Regions from separate parts of the Staphylococcus gallinarum genome, predicted to be linked through region 2. Evidence: riboswitches for the same ligand, from Rfam matches in the RefSeq annotation. Region 2 holds a riboswitch; each other region holds the start of a gene.
What was found. Region 2 has a riboswitch for S-adenosylmethionine ahead of metX (homoserine O-acetyltransferase MetX). Riboswitches for the same ligand answer to the same signal wherever they lie in the genome.

Region 1: linked by a shared signal. The riboswitch ahead of JN168_RS03025 (Na+/H+ antiporter NhaC family protein) and the one ahead of metX (homoserine O-acetyltransferase MetX) in region 2 are both predicted to bind S-adenosylmethionine.
Region 3: linked by a shared signal. The riboswitch ahead of JN168_RS01490 (MetQ/NlpA family ABC transporter substrate-binding protein) and the one ahead of metX (homoserine O-acetyltransferase MetX) in region 2 are both predicted to bind S-adenosylmethionine.

What each region holds. Positions count from the first base shown of each region.
Region 1 is NZ_CP069082.1:711,335-718,843, reverse strand. It holds gene JN168_RS03040 (MurR/RpiR family transcriptional regulator) at 55-825, shown strand; gene JN168_RS03030 (SRPBCC family protein) at 1,377-1,883, opposite strand; gene JN168_RS03025 (Na+/H+ antiporter NhaC family protein) at 2,128-3,432, opposite strand; SAM riboswitch class I at 3,536-3,634, opposite strand; gene JN168_RS03020 (flavin reductase family protein) at 3,771-4,382, opposite strand; gene JN168_RS03015 (SDR family oxidoreductase) at 4,448-5,329, opposite strand; gene JN168_RS03010 (amidohydrolase) at 5,413-6,537, opposite strand; gene JN168_RS03005 (SulP family inorganic anion transporter) at 6,544-7,509, opposite strand, start outside.
Region 2 is NZ_CP069082.1:13,400-20,908, forward strand. It holds gene serS (serine--tRNA ligase) at 1-652, shown strand, start outside; gene JN168_RS00050 (AzlC family ABC transporter permease) at 1,157-1,852, shown strand; gene JN168_RS00055 (AzlD domain-containing protein) at 1,849-2,178, shown strand; SAM riboswitch class I at 2,273-2,378, shown strand; gene metX (homoserine O-acetyltransferase MetX) at 2,441-3,409, shown strand; gene JN168_RS00065 (DUF2232 domain-containing protein) at 3,748-4,674, shown strand; gene JN168_RS00070 (DHH family phosphoesterase) at 4,689-6,656, shown strand; gene rplI (50S ribosomal protein L9) at 6,653-7,099, shown strand; gene dnaB (replicative DNA helicase) at 7,130-7,509, shown strand, end outside.
Region 3 is NZ_CP069082.1:364,034-371,542, forward strand. It holds gene JN168_RS01470 (glycosyltransferase) at 1-838, shown strand, start outside; gene galU (UTP--glucose-1-phosphate uridylyltransferase GalU) at 951-1,814, shown strand; gene panE (2-dehydropantoate 2-reductase) at 2,030-2,947, opposite strand; gene JN168_RS01485 (CPBP family intramembrane glutamic endopeptidase) at 3,115-3,873, shown strand; SAM riboswitch class I at 4,040-4,144, shown strand; gene JN168_RS01490 (MetQ/NlpA family ABC transporter substrate-binding protein) at 4,209-5,027, shown strand; gene JN168_RS01495 (BglG family transcription antiterminator) at 5,226-7,091, shown strand; gene JN168_RS01500 (fructose-specific PTS transporter subunit EIIC) at 7,175-7,509, shown strand, end outside.

The DNA of each region.
Region 1 (7,509 bases), 700 kb from region 2:
AATCAGATTATATTTTCATAACACGAAAATATTTTCAAAAAATGGGGTGATACTATTTTTTTAGATGAACGTATAAATAGCAACTTTAATAAGTTGAATGACAATGATCTACATATCGCACAATATATTAATACTCATATCGAAGCATGTAAATCAATGAAGATTCAAGAATTAGCGCAAGCAACACATGCTTCCAATGCGACGATACATCGTTTTGCTAGAAAATTAGGCTTTGATGGGTATAGTGACTTTAAGTCTTACTTAAAATTCGAAAGTGAACAAACTCATGCATTAACGACAGACTCTATTGACAATTTCAAACAAGAAATTACAAATACCTTTAATTATTTAGATCGCATTGATTTTAAACTCGTAACTAATAAAATAAATCAAGCTGATACTATCTATCTCTATGGTACTGGATTAGCCCAAATGAATGTCGCACAAGAAGCGCAGCGTATCTTACTTACAGTGCATAAGAATATTATTGTTTTGCATGATCCCCATGAATTCAAGATGATTTTAAATAAAACAACGTCGAAAGACTTGTTCTTTATTATTTCATTATCTGGAGAATCTAAACAGTTAGAAGGTATTACGAATTTGCTACGTTTGCGTCATCATTACTTTATTTCTATTACAAATTTAAAAGATAACTCGTTAGCTCAAAAGGCAAATTATAATATTTACGTGTCTAGTAATACTTTTTTCCTTCAAGATGGCACTGATTATTCTAGTTTTATTAGTTATCATATCTTTTTCGAGACATTATTACGTAAATATAATGAGAGAATTGAAAATGGTGAATTACAGATTCAGATTTAAGCTAATCTAAAAATGGCATGCCAACCCAAGGTTGAATGCGTCTTTCGGGTTGGAATTTTTTTAAAAGATTGTTTTGCTCGCTTTCCTAGGGGACAGCTTCAGCCTGTAGTCTTCAGCTTGTCCTGTTCCCTTAGGAGTCTCGCACACAATCTCGCATATATTACTAATAACTATTTGGTTGTTTATATTTAAATCATGATATGCTTTTTTTACTATTTTTCATTTTATCATTCATGCTGTTTATCATTCTTCTTTTTACTTTGCTCCCTTTCCTAGGGGACAGCTTCAGCCTGTAGTCTTCAGCTTGTCCTGTTCCCTTAGGAGTCTCGCACACAATCTCGCATATATTACTAATAACTATTCGGTTGTTTATATTTTTATCATGATATGCTTTTTTCCTTTCAAATAAAAAAGGTGATTTCTATTATTATTGCAATAGAAATCACCTTAATTTATTAGTCAGAGTTTTAAATCTCTAGACATCTTATTTAGAAAATGAGTAATGACTCTCCTATATATTTTAATAAAGCACTGTAACCTACTAAGATTAATTACATTTCTGCTTCAAAATCTTCTAATGCGATTTGTAACTTATCAAATAACATTTCAAAGCCATGGGCAGTAGAATCATGATACTCTTTTTTCTTTTGTTTATATTCTAATGTTGTAAATCTTCTTTCTCTTGGTACTACAGCATTATACGTAAATACCATTTGTGTGATGCCTGGTTCGCGTTCAAATATTTCTACTTCTATAGTATCTTCAGAATCACTCAGTTCAGGCATGCCTATTGTCATTACAATATATTCGTAAGGTGTTAATGTGATAAAGCTTCCTTGGACTATATTTTCCTTACCTTTTCTAACGTCGACAATTTTATACGTTCCATTCTGATTCGCATCAACCTGTATTGTTTTATTCGTTCGCTCAGATGTCATAAACCATTGCTTTAAAAAACGTTGATCTGTCCACGCTTGATATAATAATTCAGGCTCGACTTTAAATAATCGTTCAAGTTGTATCTCAACATTTTCATTTTCAATATTATATCTTGCCACGATTGTTCACCTACTTTCACTCTTAAGTATATTTTAACTCATTCTAGGTAAGTTCTAAACAATAATCCTTTTATTTCGATTAAGTTAAACAAATATAAATCTAAATATTTATTACACTTACTTAGTATTTTTATTTTCATTACATCTATTTACAGAATTTAAAGTTAGTAAATAACGTTATTGTTTATTATACATTAATTTAAAATATACAATTAAACATTAGCATGTGAATCTAACAATCTAGCTATGCTTTACGCTTTTTCTTATCTAATCTCGGTAATCTAAAGAAAATTGCTACTAAACCACAGACACCTAATAACGCAGGATAAATAGCGTATGGAACTAAATCAAATGGTGATATGGATGCAACACCAGCAGCTGCTATAACTTGTGGACTATATGGTAAAAGCCCTTGGAAACAACTAGCAAACATATCTAAAATACTTGCCGACTTTCGAGGATCGACATCGTATTCATCAGCGATGTCTTTAGCTAACGGACCGGCCATAAGTATAGAAATCGTATTATTCGCAGTAGCAATATCTGCAGCACTTACCAATCCGGCAATACCCAGTTCTGCTCCACGTTTCGATTTAACTCTATTACGCACAAAATTTAATAACCACGTAATGCCTCCATTATGTTGAATCAACGCAACTAAACCACCAATTAACAATGCAATAATTGCAATATCTTCCATGCCGACAATACCTTTTGATATTGAACTTAATAGCCCTTTCCAGCCAAATGAATGATCAACCAATCCTATAATCGCAGATAGTAAAGTACCACCAATTAAGACAATGATTACATTAATTCCTACTAATGCCAGTATAAGTACCAATAAATATGGTATAACTTTAATTATATTATAATCATAATTTTTAGTCGCATCGATATGTGCACCATTTGTTAAAAACCATAGTGCAATAATAGTCAGTATTGCCCCAGGAAGTACTATTTTTATATTTACTTTAAATTTGTCACTCATTTTTGTCTTTTGTGTGCGTACTGCGGCAATTGTCGTATCAGAAATCATCGATAGATTATCACCAAACATCGCACCACCTACAACTGTAGCCATTGTAATCGCAGCTGATACATCTGTTGCTTGACTCAATCCGAAGCCTACAGGTGCGATTGCAGCAACTGTTCCTACAGATGTCCCCATAGAAACAGACACAAACATACAAATAATAAATAAGCCTACTATGATTAAATTTTCTGGAATAATTGATAAACCTAAATTAACAGTGGATTTTACACCACCCATATCTTCCGTTGTTTGTGAAAAGGCACCAGCCAATAGGAAAATCAACATCATTAACACAATGTTAGAGTGTCCTGCACCTTTCGTGAATATTTCAACTTTCTGTTGAAACGATTCTTTTCTATTTAATAACAAGCCAATGATAGAGGCCACAATAATTGCAACGTTTAATGGCATTGTCGTAAAATCACCCGTTGCTATACCAACACCTAGAAACATCGCCACAAAGACGATTAAAGGAATCAATGCCCATGCATTGCCTTTATACTGCTCTTTCATATTCAACCTACTTCCTTTGATATCAATTATGATTTAACGGTTTAATATCTTATAAAAATTAAAAACTCTTTTCATTCATTTGAAGAAAAGAGTTAATTTAAGCTCCTTATCTTCTAGCAATAGTTGCTACTGGATTTGGCACACGCTTTTACATGTTGCCGAAGTATCATAGGGCCAGTCCCTCCACTTCTCTTGATAAGTATGTTTTATTTTTTTACTACAAGAATTCTTGAATGTTAACGTCAAATACTGCTAAATATTAATATTTAATCTGAACTTTGTCAAACTTATTCCTTTAATAAACGAGTACAGAGTTTGATGATTTAACATGTGCATTACTATTCTGTTGGACGTTCAATGATGAATGATTGTCCAAGATTCGCATAATTATTTCCAGCTAAACGACTCACAGCTCCTAATGCTTTAGAATCAATCTTATGCGGTTCTATATAAACTGTATCATCAATATGAAACATCACTACTTCTCCAATAATTAAATCAGATCCCTCTTGTTTATCACCTAAGGGAATAATTCTATCTAATTTACACTCTAAGCGTATCTTAGCTTGTTCAATCCCAGGTACAGATACGACATCAGAATCAACGCATGTTAAGTCTGTTCGTTCTAATTCATTCAATGACCTTGCAATTGGAGCTGCTGTACGATTAATTTGTTCTACAGTATCTTCATCTGTTATATGCACAACAAATGCTTCAGTTGCTTCGATATTTAAGGAAGTATCCTTCCTTTTGCCTGCAGTTCGAGTTGTTGATAGCATAATCATCGGTGGCGCACTATTGACCACATTAAAGAAACTAAAAGGGGCTGCATTGAGCATGCCTTTCTCATCTTGTGATGTTACAAATGCAATGGGTCTTGGGATAACACTACCACTCAATAACTTATAGTTTTGTTGCTTTGTTAACTTTGCTGCTTCGAATTTTTTCATTTGTTCTACTCCTCATAAATAAAAAGTTAGAAAATCAACTTCCAGATTTTCTAACTTTTTGTTGTTTAATCTATTTGGGTTCCGCCTGTAACACCATACACTTGACCAGTTGTATAGCTAGATTCTTCAGCTGCGAGATGGACATATACACCTGCCAACTCAACAGGTTGACCTGCACGTCCTAGTACTGACTTTTGACCAAAGGTCGGTATCTTCGATTGAGGTTGTCCTCCTGAGATTTGTAACGGTGACCAGAATGGACCAGGGGCAACACAATTAACACGTATACCTTGTTCACCTAATTCTTCAGATAAACTTTTGGTCAATGAAATGATTGCCGCTTTGGTTGCAGCATAATCATGCAATATTGGACTTGGATTATAACCTTGAACAGAAGATGTCAATGTAATCGTTGCTCCGGGTTTTAAATAATCTATCGCCTTTTGTACTGTCCAAAATATAGGATAAACATTCGTTTCAAAGGTTTCTGTAAAGGAAGCTGTATCAAAGCCTTTGATACTTTCTCGATATTGCTGATGACCAGCGACTAACGTCACATTGTCCAGTCCACCTAATTCTTGATGTGCCTGTGCAACCAAGTCATAGTTAAATTGTTCATTTCGAATATCACCCGGTATAAGCACTGCTTTACTGCCAGCAGCTTCAATTACCTGTTTCACTTCTTCAGCATCGACTTGTTCATCAGGGAGGTAATTAATTGCAACATCCGCACCTTCTTTTGCATACGCAATTGCAGCAGCACGACCTATTGCAGAATCACCACCAGTTACTAACATTTTATAACCTTCTAATCTATGATGGCCTGTATATGATGATTCTCCACAATCTGGTTGAGGGTCTAATTGTTGTTGTAGTCCAGGAACAGGTTGTTCTTGCTTTGGAAAATCTTTGTTTGAAAATTTCTTTCTAGGATCTTGAGCAGACATAAGTAAACACTCCTTAATACATTTTACTTATATATTCAATACCCAATATGTTTCTGATTAATACAAAATAGCACTAATTATAATTAAACTTCATTTAATAGCTTTTGTACAAAAGTAACAAAATAATCTGGTACCTTTTCTAAAATACGCTCATCCGGATCATACTTCGGATGATGTAAATCATATTCACTGTTTGAGCCAATAAAGACAAATACGCTTGGGTATTGTTGAGAGAATCCAGAAAAATCCTCGCCAATTGTTAACGGTTCGTCCATAATACTTACGTTGTAACCTACTTCTTTTGCAACGGTAATGGCGTCATTTGTCAATTTTTCATCATTAACGACAGCACCAGGGAGACGGTGGTAGATTGTTTCTATTTCAACATTAAAGGCTTTGGCTAATCCATCGCCAATTGCTTTTAATCGTTGTTCAATTTCATTTCTTTTATCTTCGTCAAAGCTTCTTACCGTACCTTGTACATACGCATGATCAGCAATAACATTCCAAGTATTACCGCTTGAAACCTCACCAATTGTTACGACAGCATTATCAAATGCTGACATATTACGACTGACAATAGATTGCACACTGTTTATCAATTGACCTAATACAATGACTGGATCATTTCCTTGCTCAGGCTTTGCTGCATGCGCACCTGTTCCCTTTATCTTATATTCAAAACGATCCACTGATGATGTGATGACACCAGATTTCACTGCAAACTCGCCAATATCTAATGTAGGGTAGTTATGATAACCTAACACTGCTTTAGCACCATCAATCGCTTTGGTATCTGTAATGTAAAACGCTCCATAACCTAATTCTTCTGCTGGTTGGAAAATAAACCTTACTCTTCCATTTAAATCTGACTCTACTTCCTTCAAACGTGTTGCTACGGCCAAGATACTTGCCATATGTATATCATGACCACATGCATGCATTACGCCTTCATTTGTAGAAGCAAATTCATTTTCTACTTGTTCATTAATTGGTAAAGCATCAATGTCTGTTCTAACTGCTACAAATGAATCTCCTTGACCGATTTCCGCGACTAAACCCGTTTCTAATGGTAAATCTAAAATTGTTATATCATATGATTCTAATATACGACGCAACCTTTTCGTCGTTTCATATTCATACTCTGATAATTCAGGATACTGATGAAACGTTCTTCTCCAATTTATATAATCTTCATATTGTGGCATGTTATGTCACGTCCCTTCTTTATTTATTAAATTCTTTATTAAATAGTAACAAAGCGTTACTACAATTACTCCCATTGCTAAATTGTTCGTAACTAAAATAATACATATTGTTAAGCAAACTGTGCTTACATGCACCACTGGCGCTTGCTTTATATATGCAATCGTTCTTCTATCAAATGTGCTAAATGCAATAGTTATCAGTACAGTTGCTAAGACTGCCATAGGGATTTGAATCAATAAAGAACCAAACAGATAGATACTGAGCAATAAAAAGCTTCCAGTAATTAATGAAGATACTCTAGAAGTGCCACCCATAGCAACATTGAATCGCGATTGACCTACAAGTGCACTTCCACCATATCCACCTAAGAAACTCGTGATAATATTAGCAATCCCTTGACCTATAGATTCCTTGCTTACATCACTTTCAACTTTCGTAAGTTGATCTAACACTTGCTCGGTAAGTGCGTTTTGAATTGTTGCAACTATAGCCATCGCAATACCATAAACCAATGCAGTCAACCATAATTGGCGATTCATTATATGATCAAACATAATAAATAAATTGAAATCGAGTTGAACCATAGAGATATCTTTCACTAATTCACTATTTAATTGGAATAGCCAAGTAACGATAGACATTACCACTATCGTTATCAAAGGGGATGGAATTTGATTTGTAATTTTGGGTAACCCCCAAATCATCACAAACGAAACAACTACGATACCATATGTTGTTATTGTAGATGGAAAAATATGCTCTAATTGAGATGATAATAATATTATACCTAACGCATTCATAAAGCCAATTACAACACCTTGAGGTACGATATCAATAAGACGATTCAATCGACATAAACCAAATATAATTTGAGTTAGTCCCATGATAAACGTTGCCATAATTAGACCGACTAACCCGGAATCCGAAACCAAAGGGGCAACTATCAGTGAAACACCACTGCTTGGAGCTGA
Region 2 (7,509 bases):
GCCTAAATTTGAAGAAGATTTATTTAAAGTTGAAAAGGAAGGTCTATACACAATTCCAACTGCGGAAGTACCATTGACGAACTACTACCGTAATGAAATTATTGGTCCAGATGAATTACCAGCGAAATTTACTGCACAGTCAGCATGTTACCGTAGTGAAGCAGGATCAGCAGGTAGAGACACACGTGGTTTAATTCGTTTGCATCAATTTGATAAAGTTGAAATGGTTCGCTTTGAAAAGCCAGAAGATTCATTTGATGCATTAGAGGAAATGACAACACATGCTGAAGCAATTCTCGAAGAATTAGGCTTACCATATCGTCGTGTAATCTTATGTACTGGAGACATTGGCTTTGGTTCAAGTAAGACATTTGATTTAGAAGTATGGTTACCAAGCTATAATGATTATAAAGAAATCAGTTCTTGTTCAAACATTACTGACTTCCAAGCAAGACGTGCGAATATTAGATTTAAACGAGATAAAAATGCTAAGCCAGAATTAGTACACACGTTAAATGGTAGTGGTTTAGCAGTAGGTAGAACCTTTGCTGCTATTGTCGAAAACTATCAAAATGAAGATGGTTCAGTAACTGTTCCAGAAGCTCTTGTTCCTTATATGGGTGGCAAGACTGTAATTAGACCAGTTAAATAATTAAAATGAAATAATAAATGAAGCGTCGGAGATGTACAGTTCTCTGACAAATGAAAAGGCAATTTCTTTTGAGATTGCCTTTTTATTTATAACGATTTATACAAATTGTGTTTTTTCAGTATGGTGATTTAGCAATAAGACATATCGACCTAACTATTAATTAGGTGAACCATATTAATACAAAATATTGAACAAATTTTTAGTCTAGTTAATTTTTAAAATACAGGAAGCAAGTAACTATCAAATTATCATAAGAGGGTAGGGGAGGTGTAACGATATAAAAAAGGTTAAAAATCAAATTAATAGTAGAGTTGTTAAACCTTTTTCTGCCAGGTGGTCTAAATTAATCTGAGTCTATAAAATAATTTAAAATCGCTGTAATAGCAACGTTTTTAGACTGTAGTTTGTCTTACGTAACACATACCAAAGTCTAAAAGATATGGTTGTTTTTAAATGTTTGTAATAGAATGTGAATATCAAAATACATCAACAAGGGGTGAGATGATGAAAGAACATATCACATTTAAACAAGGCGTTAAAGAATGTATCCCCACTTTGTTAGGCTATGCTGGTGTTGGATTATCATTTGGAATTGTCGCTGTAGCCTCTGGCTTTAGTATTCTTGAAATTATATTATTGTGCTTAGTGATTTACGCTGGTGCTGCTCAATTTATAATTTGTACATTAGTCATCTCAGGGACACCCATAACGGCTATTGTGCTTACAGCATTCATAGTTAACTCGAGAATGTTTTTATTAAGCATGACATTAGCCCCGAATTATAAAGATTATGGATTGTTAAATCGGTTAGGGCTTTCTTCGCTTATAACTGATGAGACATTTGGTGTAGCTATCACGCCACATTTAAAAGGTGAGAAGATAAATGATCGTTGGCTACACGGTTTAAATATTACAGCGTATTTATTTTGGACAGTGTCATCTGTTGCAGGTGCTATATTTGGCAAATACATACAACATCCGGATGCTTTAGGATTAGATTTTGCAATCACAGCAATGTTTATCTTTCTAGCGGTTTCTCAATTTGAAGCGGTAAAGCGCTCGCATATTAGAATTTACTTTGTCTTAATTATCTGTGTTGTGGCTATGATGTTGTTGTTCAGTTTATTTATGCCGTCATACTTGGCGATTATTTTAGCTTCAGTTGTTGCGGCAATGCTTGGGGTGGTGATGGATAAATGACGATTTCTCTACATATGCTTATTATTATTTTGTTGTGTGGGTTAGTTACATGGTTAACAAGGGTTATCCCTTTTATATTAATCACGAAAATACAGTTGTCTGAAAAGGTCGTCAAATGGCTCTCATTTATTCCAATTACACTATTCACGGCATTAATTATAGATGGCGTTATAGAGCAACATGACAATGGACTTGGCTACACATTAAATTTCCCGTTTATTATAACGATGGTACCTACAATCTTAATTGCAGTTATCACACGTAGTCTAACCTTTACAATTATTGGAGGCATTTTAATAATGGCACTCTTAAGATGGCTATTTTAAATAATTCATTGATGTAAGAGTTAATATCCGTTAGAATGACAATAATTAGAAAATTATGACATCTTTTATATGAGATGCATATAAATAAAATAAAATCTTATTTCGAGAAGCAGAGGGACTTGGCCCGTTGAAGCTTCAGCAACCGGCTATATAAGATGTAGTACGGTGCTAATACCAACGAGATACTCGAATGATAAGTATAGTTAAACTTCTTACTTATTTTTAGAGTGAGAAGTTTTTTTATTTAAGTAGGAGGTAAAAAATGACAAATTATACGGTTGATACATTAGAATTGGGACCATTTACGACTGAATCTGGTGAAACGATAGCAAATTTGAAGTTACGCTATGAGCATGTGGGTTTTCAAGGGCAACCGCTTGTAGTAGTTTGCCATGCATTAACAGGCAATCATCTGACATATGGTACGAATGAAGATCCTGGATGGTGGCGTGAAATTATAGATGGTGGATACATGCCAATTCATGATTATCAGTTCTTAACATTTAATGTTATTGGTAGTCCATATGGTTCAAGTTCTGCACTCAATGATGTAGATTTTCCTAAACAATTAACGTTGAGAGATATTGTCAAAGCCATTGAACTAGGTATCGAAACACTAGGGTATCGAAAGATTAATATATTAATCGGTGGCTCTTTAGGTGGCATGCAGGCGATGGAACTTTTGTATAACCGTAAATTTGAAGTAGAGAAAGCAGTAATCTTAGCTGCTACTGATCGAACGTCATCTTATAGTCGTGCATTCAATGAAATCGCAAGACAGGCTATTCTGCTTGATAACAAAGAAGGAATGAGTATCGCAAGACAGTTAGGATTCTTAACCTATCGTTCATCAAAAAGTTATGACAAACGTTTCACACCTGATCAAGTAGTTGCGTATCAGAAATACCAAGGCGATAAATTTAAACAACATTTCGCGTCTGAGTGTTACTTAACACTGCTCGACGTCTTAGATAGCCATGATTTAGATAGAGGAAGAGATGACGTGGATGCTGTGTTTGGCTCACTTGATACAAAGGTCATGACAATGGGTTTCACCGATGATTTACTCTACCCAGACGATTTAGTTAAGGCAGTAGGAGAACGCTTTAAATACCATAAACATTTCTTTGTTCCTGATAATGTTGGGCACGATGGTTTCTTGCTTAATTTTAATGATTGGGCACCTAATTTATATCATTTCTTAAACTTATCTAAATTTAAACGTAAATAATATTGAGGTTATTGAATATTTATTGAAATATGGGCAGTGCATAATGACATCTGACGCGTTGTGAGTTGTTATTAGGCATTGCCCTTTTTGATTTTAAAAAAGTTGAAATAATAGATTCGAGAAGTATGGAATTTAGAAGGCAAAAAGCAATGATGGAATAATCATTAATCCATGTAATCAGTAATCTAGTTTGATAGAGACGATTTCTGAATTTGCAGTAAATCAAAGGGGATGTTAAACGATGTTATCAGATCATTAATTCTTCTATATAAAATGGGTCGGTAAAATTGTGTAAAAGATTTAAATTGGTTAAAATGGTAGTTATAGTCAAAAATAGTATAGGAGTGGCGAACTTGTTTTCAAAAATATATCCTAAAGCAACTATTCTTAGCATAATTGCTTTCATAGTAGTAGCTTTAGCTTTACATATATTACCACCGCTAGGACTGGTACTCGCATTATTTGCTACGATACCAGGTATCATCTTATGGCACAAATCAAACGAGTCGTTTGGCTTAGCAGCGGTTATATCGGTTGTCTTAACAACATTATTAGGTAATATATTTGTACTAAGTATATTGGTCCTCGTTATTTTCTTGAGCTTTATCGTAGGCCAATTGTTAAAAGAACGTACGTCAAAAGAACGTATTTTATATGTTACAACTACATTTATGAGTATCGTTTCACTTATCGCGATTATGTTATTACAGACTTTTGATAAATTACCAAAAGCCTCTGCAATCATCAATCCAGTGAAACAACAAATGCATCAACTTATAACAGAGTCGGCAGTCTCCGGAGATTCTAAAATGATTCTTGAAGAAGGTTTCCGCCAATTTGCAGTACAATTACCAAGTTATATTGTGATTGCAGTTTTTCTACTTATATTGATTAATCTTATTATTACATTTCCAATCTTACGTAAATTCAAAGTTGCTACACCAATATTCAAACCATTATATGCATGGCAGATGAAACGCTCGATATTAGTCATCTATATTATTGTGCTGTTTTGTGTTATGTTTGCTACCCAATCGGGTACTTTTCAAAGTGTCGTATTAAACTTTGAAATTGTGTTATCATTATGTATGTATATTCAAGGGTTGAGTGTTATTCACTTTTTTGGAAAAGCAAAATCAATGCCGCTTGCACTTACGATTATTTTAATGGTGATTGGGACAATATTAACGCCATTTACACATATCGTGGGACTCATTGGATTGGTAGATTTATGCTTTAACCTGAAAAGCATCATTAAAAAATGATTTGGGGTGGAAAAATGAACCGTCAATCCACTAAAAAAGCGTTGATTTTACCATTTATTATTTTGGCACTAACAGCAATCGCACTCGTTGTTGTTTGGTTTATCTTTAACCAATTAGTCGCAGGAATTGCGACCGTTGTTTTAGTGTTTGTCATCATAGCAACAGCCTGGATGGTAAGACAAGCTTTTCGGAAATTAGACTATTACGTCAATAATCTCAGTGGACATATTTCTGCAGGTAACAATATTGCTATTAAGACGTTACCTATCGGTATGATTATCTTAGATGAAAATGAAAACATAGAGTGGATGAACCAGTTTATGTCGGATCGTTTGAGTCGTAATGTGATTTCGGATCCAGTTAATGAAGTATATCCAAATATTTTAAAGCAATTAGAAAAAACACAAGAAGTAGAAATTGAAGAGAATGAATATCACTATCGTGTGCGTTATTCAGAAAGTGAACATGTATTGTATTTCTTCGATATAACTGAAGAAGTACAGACAAATGATTTATATGAAGAATCTAAACCAATTATTGCGACATTGTTCTTAGATAACTACGATGAAATTACACAGAACATGAATGATACACAGCGTTCTGAAATCAACTCGATGGTGACACGTGTAATCAGTAGATGGGCAGAGGAACATGATGTTTACTTTAAACGTTATAGTTCAGACCAATTTGTCGCTTATTTAAATCAACGTATTTTAAAGGAAATTGAAGATGCTAACTTTAGCATTTTAGGACAGCTCCGTGAGAAGAGTGTGGGTTATCGTGCTCAACTGACATTGAGTATTGGTGTCGGTGAAGGCTCTGAAAATCTTATCGACTTAGGTGAACTATCGCAATCCGGCTTAGATTTAGCACTTGGCCGTGGTGGTGACCAAGTTGCAATTAAAAACATGAACGGTAATGTACGTTTCTACGGTGGTAAGACTGACCCAATGGAAAAACGTACGCGTGTTAGAGCTCGAGTTATCTCACATGCCTTGAAAGATATCTTAATGGAAGGTGACAAAGTAATTATCATGGGTCATACACGACCTGATTTAGATGCAATCGGTGGTGCAATTGGTGTGTCACGCTTTGCAATGATGAATAACTTAGATGCCTACATAGTATTGAATGAATCAGATATCGATCCAACCTTACGACGTGTAATGGAAGCGGTCAATGAAAAGCCTGAACTTAAAGAGCGATTTATTACTTCTGATGAAGCATGGGATATCATGACCTCTAAGACAACGCTTGTTGTAGTCGATACACATAAACCAGAGATGGTACTCGATGAAAACATTCTAAACAAGGCCAATCGTAAAGTGGTTATTGATCACCATAGACGTGGTGAAAGCTTTATCTCTAGCCCGTTACTAGTGTATATGGAACCATATGCAAGTTCTACAGCAGAGTTAGTGACAGAATTATTAGAATATCAACCAACTGAGCAACGTTTAACACGTCTCGAATCGACAATTATGTTTGCCGGTATCATCGTTGACACACGTAACTTTACGTTGCGTACAGGTTCTAGAACCTTTGATGCAGCAAGTTATTTAAGAGCGCATGGTGCGGATACAATTCTGACACAGCATTTCTTGAAAGATGATATCGACACATATATTAATAGAACTGAATTGATTCAAACAGTTAAGTTACAAGACAATGGTGTTGCCATCGCACATGGTTCGGAAGATAAAATTTATCATCCCGTCACGGTTGCACAAGCTGCCGATGAGCTGTTAAGTTTAGATGGCGTAGATGCTTCTTATGTAGTAGCCAAACGTGAAGATGACGTCGTCGGTATGTCTGCCCGTTCTTTAGGCGCAGTTAACGTTCAATTAACGATGGAAGCCTTAGGTGGTGGCGGTCACTTAACAAACGCTGCAACACAAATTAAAGGTGTAACTGTAGAAGAAGCAATCGATCAACTTCAAGAAGCAATAACAGAACAAATGAGTAGGAGTGAGAATACATGAAAGTAATATTCACACAAGACGTTAAAGGTAAAGGTAAAAAAGGCGAAGTTAAAGAAGTACCAGTAGGCTACGCAAATAACTTCTTATTGAAGAAAAATTACGCAATTGAAGCAACACCAGGAAACTTAAAACAATTAGAACAAAAGAATAAAGCAGCAGAAGCTGAACGCCAACAAGAAATTGAAGACGCTAAAAAGCTAAAAGAACAATTAACTGAACTCGAAGTTAAAGTATCAGCTAAAACAGGTGAAGGTGGTAAATTGTTCGGTTCTGTAAGTACAAAGCAAATCGCACAAGCCTTACTAGACCAACACAATATCAAAATTGATAAACGTAAAATGGATCTACCAAGCGGTATCCACGCATTAGGTTATACCAACGTACCTGTGAAGCTAGACAAAGAAGTAGAAGGTACAATTCGTGTGCACACAGTTGAACAATAATAACGAATTGAAATATGAGGTGTAATCGTAATGGATGGAATGTATGAACAAAATCAAATGCCGCACAGCAATGAGGCTGAACAGTCTGTATTAGGTGCCATTATCATAGATCCAGAATTGATTAACACAACTCAGGAAGTCTTACTTCCTGAGTCATTTTATAGAGGCGCACATCAACACATCTTTAGAGCGATGATGAACCTCAACGAAGATAATAAAGATATAGATGTCGTAACAATCATGGATCAATTGTCACAAGAAGGGCGATTGAATGAAGCGGGTGGTCCGCAGTATCTTGCCGAGCTATCCAATAGCGTTCCGACCACTCGAAACATACAATACTATACAGAAATTGTGTTTAAGCATGCTACCAAACGAAAGTTAATACAAACTGCAGATAGTATTGCGAA
Region 3 (7,509 bases), 350 kb from region 2:
GTTTAACGATGCGAGACTTTTAGATAGACCATTGCTAAACCAAAAAAACAATACGAAAAACGTATTAGTATTACATAACTCACATTTAAATAATGATGAAGTAAAAGGTTCATTTAAATTTGCATTAAAGCATAGTGAAAAAGTAACGAAATATTTAGTATTAACAGAACACCAAAAGCAAGATATTCAAAGTGTTTATGATATTGAAGATGAAAAATTTGCTGTCATACCTCATTTTACACTTCAGAAAAACCCCAAATATAGCAAAGACCAACCTCAAGATCGGTTCATCTATATTGGAAGATTTGGCCACCAAAAGCAATTAGATCATCTTATTAAAGCGTATCATCGTTTTAGACAGAGGGGCTATACTACCAAACTAGTGATGTTTGGCAAAGATGAAGCAGGTCAATTACAAATGATACAAGATTTGATAGATGTATATAAATTAAATGAATTTGTTGAAATTAATGAATTTACTAATAATCCATTACTTGAATTTAACAATTCTAGAGCCTCTTTATTAACAAGTAATTATGAAGGATTTGGTTTAACGATTATGGAAAGCATAGATGCAGGCTGTCCAGTTGTTTCATATGATGTTAAGTATGGACCTAGAGAAATTATTGAAGAAGGAAAAACTGGATACTTGGTTGAACCTAATAATATAGAAGATTTTGCAGAAAAAATGATTCAAATCGTTGAATATCCACTAACGAATGTACGTACAAATGAGCGATTAAAATATAAAGCAGCTGTAGAGAATTATAAGGATTTATTACAGATATTAGCACATAAAAAGTCTAAATTTAGTAAGATTTTTGATAAAATAAAATAGTGATAACACTTTAAGTATCAGTCCATTTAAGGATTGTAAAATTTTATATGAAATAAGCACTTAAATGAATAAATAATATATAGTTTTTGTCACTTTGGAGGAGAGAGAAAAAATGAAAATTAAAAAAGCGATTATACCAGCAGCAGGATTAGGGACAAGATTCTTACCGGCTACGAAAGCAATGCCAAAAGAAATGTTGCCAATCCTTGATAAACCAACGATTCAATACATAGTAGAAGAGGCTGTAGCGGCAGGTATTGAAGATATTATTATCGTTACAGGTAAACATAAAAGAGCTATCGAAGATCATTTCGACAATCAAAAGGAATTAGAAATGATTTTAGAAGAAAAAGGAAAGCAAGACTTACTAGATGAAGTTCAACATTCTAGTAATTTAGCTAATATGTTTTACGTAAGACAAAAGGAACAAAAAGGTTTAGGACATGCAATTTGGTCAGCAAAACAATTTATCGGGAATGAACCGTTTGCTGTATTACTAGGTGACGATATTGTTCAGTCAGAAGTACCAGCAATTAAACAATTAATGAATCAATATGATGATACAGGAAAATCAATAATCGGTGTGCAACAGGTCAATGAAAATGAGACGCATAGATATGGTATTGTCGATCCTGCTGAATCAAATGAAGGTTTATTTAGTGTGAATAAATTTGTAGAAAAACCAGAACCAGGAACAGCTCCTTCAAACTTAGCAATTATGGGACGTTATGTATTAACACCACAAATATTCGACTATCTAGAGAAACAAGAAATTGGTGCAGGTGGCGAAATTCAATTGACTGATGCGATTGAGCGATTAAACAAAGATGATAAGGTTTATGCATTTGACTTTAACGGTGAACGATACGATGTTGGAGAAAAACTAGGTTTTGTTAAAACAACAATACAATTTGCTTTAAACAATGAAGAAATGTCTCAAGATGTTAAAGCATATATTCAATCATTAGATTTATAATTTGAGTTTATAAAGTAAATTGCTGCTAGTAATGTGGCATATCAATCAATGTAATTAGTAAAAAAAGAACGTCAATTTCTAACTAGAGCTGCAGAAATTGACGTTTTTTAATGACTGTTTATAATATTTTAAAGTGTAAAAGAATACGATGATTTGTGTGGAATCATGTATATATTTAAGTTTCGCAAAAATAATGAACTGCAATTTATCAATATTTATTGCAACATTTCTTTATAGACTTTATGATTTTGATAAATTGTTGTTAATAGTGGTGCTTGAATTTGATGTTGATCAGCTAATTTAAGCAAATGACCTTGTAAATGATCGGCTTCTATATTTAGACCTTTTTCCATATCACGCTGCATTGAAGTTTTGAAATGATAGGATAATTGGGTGAGTGCTTTCATGTATTTAGGAACGATTTGGTTATCTAAAGGTGCGCCTTCTGCACGCATAATAGTGGCTACTTCATTATATAATGATTCAATAAATTGAGTACCACCGACACTATCTCTTATTGGACCTATAGGTGCATGCATTAATGTTGTAACACCTGATAATACGGTTATCATTAAATATTTGTGCCACATTCCTTGTGTGATATTGTTGCTCAAGATAAATTGAGCCTTGGAATTTGAGAAGGCCTCCGCAATATGTTTGGCACGTTGACTATCCTCGCCATTTAATTCGCCGAAAAATAATTTGTCGAATGTACTTGTGTGAACAATCTCGCCAGAAGTATCAAGCGTGGTTTCAATTACGCAATAACCTCCCATGATATTACTTTTACCAAACTCAGATTGCAATGTAGGAATGTGTGCAATGCCATTAAGTAGAGGAATAATGACTGTATTATGATGTATAAATGGTTGTAAATCTTCGATAGCGTGTTCCAAGTGATATGACTTTGATGAGAGTAGTACAACGTCGAAAGCTTCGGCACGATCATCCCGAGTAATTAATTTAGGATTGAAGTTGAAATCACCATTTTCACTATGGATAGCTAAACCATTTCTTTCTAGGTATGACTTTCGTTTTGGACGAACTAAAAAAGTGACATCCTGACCACTTTCAGCTAAACGGCCACCAAAATATCCGCCAATACCACCAGCACCTAGGACTAGAATTCGCATATAAACACAACTCCCCTATAAATATGTATTATGGATGTAATAACTGTATACCACAATCATCCATAAATTACGCATATAAATCAATAACTATAAGCGATAAGCATTTTGAAAAACTATATATACAATTTAATTTTTATGTTATTTTAAAATGTGAAAGGGGGGATACAATGAAAATATCAGGAAAATATACATATAAATGGAAAGATATTAAATGGCTAGATTTTATTTTACCGGTTATCTATTTAGTTAGTACATTTGCATTGTCCTTAATTTGTTCGATTTTTGTATTTATTTTATATTTAGGAACTGAAAATAAGGCTTTTCAAATGAATGATCACATGTTGAATATGATACAGTTAATTGTAGATTTGATTGCCTTCATTATTTTATTTGGGACATGGATACTATTTTATAGACGATCCTTTAAGGACCGTTTGACACAAGGCATTAAACATATGAAACGGTATTGGAAATTAATTATACTCACGTTTATTGTGTTATTCATTCTAAAGGCAATTTATCCTGAATTGGTAGATTTATTTGCTCCGGAGTCTTGGAAATTTGACGAAACAGAAAATGATAAATTAATTGAGCAAATGTTTGCTACGCCATTTTCAACGTTTTTAGCATTTTTTTCTATTGTGATTATTGCGCCAATTAATGAAGAATTTTTATTTAGGCATTTGTTAATTGGTGAACTTGGTAAGAAATTCAGCTTTACGTTGATGTCTATCATTTCAGTTATCATCTTTGCTTCACTACATGTCACAGAAGCGAAATCACCTTTAGAAATTGTGATGTATTTAATTATTGCTATCGGTCTCGCGTATGTTTATTTAAAGTCAGGTCGAAAGTTGTCTGTTGCGATAGCGTTACATGCGTTAAATAATTTAATTGCATATTGTGCTATGGTATTTATGGGATGAACAGTATAGAAACATGCTATAAAGCTATAGGATTAAGCTGTTTCACATGGAACAAAAAGTTAATATAAAGCATATGAAATTGAAGCATACAGAAAATTCTAAAAATTAGATTGACTAAACATGACCAAAATGCTAGGATTAAATAAATTCAAATACATATTTATAACTCTTATCAAGAGTGGTGGAGGGATGTGCCCGATGAAACCCAGCAACCGTCGTAATACGAAATGGTGCTAATTCACAGAAAGTATTTAACTTTCGAAGATGAGAGAAGCAGAATGCCTTCTCTTTATTTAGAGAAGGCATTTTTTATATGAATAATAAGGAGAGATGACATGAAAAAATTTACATATGCAATTCTGTTATTGAGTTTAATTGGTGTTTTAGCTGCTTGTGGCAAATCAAATAGTGATGCAGCAAATAAAAAAATAACTATCGCCGCATCACCTGCACCGCACGGAGAGGTATTAGAACACGCAAAAAAAGCAATGGCAAAAAAGGGCTACGATTTAAAAATAAAAACAGTAAATGATTATAAAGTACCGAATAAATTATTAGATAAAGGTGATGTAGATGCAAACTTTTTCCAACATGTACCTTATCTTAAAGCAGAAAGAAAAGATCATAATTATAATATAGAAGAAGTAGGTAAGGTATTCACTACGCCAATGGGTGTTTATAGTCAAAAGTATAAAAATATTAAAGATATTCCAAAAGGATCTACAATTTATGTATCGAATAATCCTGCAGAAGAAGGTCGATTCTTATCATTCTTTGTTGATAAAGGATTAATTAAAATTAAAAAAGGTGTCAAAATCGAGGATGCTAAGTTTGATGATATAGTTGAGAATAAAAAACAACTTAAGTTTAATAATAAACAAGGTGCTGAATTTTTACCTAAGACATACAAGAGTAAAGAAGGCGCAGCGGTTATTATGAATTCGAATTATGCAATTGATAATGGACTGACACCACATAAAGATGCGATTGCAGTTGAAGGGAAATCATCACCTTTTGCAAATATAATAGCAGTTCAAAAAGGGCATAAAGGTGATAAAAAGTATCAAGAATTATTAAAGGTATTACAATCCAAAGATATGAAGTCATTTATTAAAAAGAAATATGGACAAGATGTCATACCTTATGAAAAATAACTATTTAAAAATCATATTTTGATTTGAGTATATGCGTATTGTAAAAAGGTACTACTTGTAAAAATTATAAGTAGTGCTTTTTTATTATATAAAATAATGTTTTATTGTAACTTGCTCTTAATGTCAAATAGACCTACAATATAATTGCTGATATTAACTGCAATATAAACAAAAGCCTTGATGAAATGAGGTGTATATATGATAGAACGACATATTAAGATCATGCGTCTGTTTATACAGGAATCTGAAAATTACAAAAGTGCAGATGATATTGCAGCTATATTAAGTGTCTCTAATAGAACTGTGCGATCGGATATAAAGTATATCAATACATTGTTTAGCGATCCAGTAATCACTAGTGTAAAGGGTCGTGGCTTTAGATTGAATTTAGAGCAGTATCGTATTGAAACGATTGAACATTATATCAATGACTATGCCAATAAGGATAGTGAAATATTAATGAATTTAGGTTATCGGTTGTTAATGCAACACGATCCTACGACGACGGAACGTCTGATTGCTGACCTAAAGATAACTAAAAATGAATTTTTAGATTATTTACAAAGATTTGCTAATTGGTGTCAGTCATTTGATGTTCTAGTTGAAAGTGTTAGAAATAAAGGTGTATGTATTAAAGGAAATGAGATGAATATTAGAAATGCTATTTTACACTTGAGTCAACTAACATCTAAAAATAAATCGATTGAAGATATAATATTAGCCGATATTCCTAAAGTGCATTTAGAACAAATAACACAAATTATTAAGCGTGTCTTGATATATAACCATATTCAAGCAACACAAATACAGCTCAAACAGTTAATTATTCATTTAATCATTATTTATAAAAGACAAAATATTAGTTATAAAGCATGGGATATAAAACCAAAGTCATTTGAAATTGCTAATCAATGTATTACAGAAATTAATAATAGACTAGGATATGATTTGAATAGAGAGACAACAAAACTTTTTTCTTTCTTTATTAGTGATTATTTTGAACAACATGATCTTGGATTTGAACAATTATTCGTCAAAAGTTATATTGAACGGCTCATTGTTCAAATGGAGCAAAATATTGGTGTAGGTTTTACCCAAGATAGTGTATTGAGAGACAATATATTTTCACATTTTAGTAGGACATATCACAGAATAATTAAAAATGTATATATCAATAATCCTTTGACTCAAGATATAAAAAAAAACTATCCATTTATCTTTGATGCGTTATATGACATTGTGAAAGAGTTAGAAGTTGATGCCGATATTCATTTAGTAGAAGATGAAATTGCCTTTTTAGCATTACATTTTCAATCATCAGTTGAAAGAAACGAACAAGAAAAAATTAAAATAGTGATAGCTTGTTATTATGGTTTAGGTATTTCCAGTTTACTAGAAGCTAAAATTTTAAAGCTTGACGAACGTATCGAAGTGATAGATACCGTACAGCTGGATTCAGTTTATGATTATCACTTTGAAGGCATCGATGTATTAGTTACAACGCATGAGATAGAAGGTAATCATTTACCAAAGCGACTTTCTCAAGTAACAGTTTCACCTTTATTTTCAAATGAGGATGCTGAGAAAGTGAAGGTAATTATTAACCAAATCAATAATAACGTAATTAATCAAGCAGATTTATCATCAGTTCAAGTAGATGTGGTAGGAGGCGATGATGAGGTTACTGATATGGCTGTTGTTTTCGATAAGGCACAAAGTATATTAAATAATAATCATGCAATTACCGAAAGTTATATACCAAGTGCATTAGAAAGAGAAAAATTTGCTTCTACATTTATTGGAAATGCTATTAGTATGCCTCATGGCAACCCTAAAGAAGTATTGAAATCACATGTTATAGTGTTTAAACATGAACAGGGCTTGTTATGGAAACAAAATAAAGTCAAATTGGTGTTTTTCTTAGCCATTACTGAGGCTGATATACCGATAATGAAGAAAATTATACACAATATTGCAGATTTAACAGAAAATGATGTTGATCAATATTTATTGTTAGATGAGCAGGTGCTTCAGAAAAAAATCATGACTTTAATTAGAGAATAATTGCCACTAACAACGGCAATTATTATTTTTTTGCGATAAATGTATGCGGTTACAATGGAGTGGATAAGGAGGCAGATGAAATTATGAAAATTTTAGCTATAACTTCGTGCCCAAATGGGATAGCGCACACATATATGGCTCAAGAGAAATTAGAACAAGCGGCAGAACGTATGGGAGTAGAAATAAAAGTAGAGACGCAAGGTGGTGTAGGGACAGAAAATAAATTAACTACTGAGGAAATTAAAGAAGCGGATGGTATTATCATTGCTGCAGATCGCCAAGTTGACCTTACTAGATTCGATGGGAAGTACTTAGTTAATGAAAGTGTAAGGGAAGGAATACACAATCCTGAACAATTAATTCAGAGAATCATAAAAAAAGAAGCAAGTATTCATCATGAACAGTATGATGCTGATGC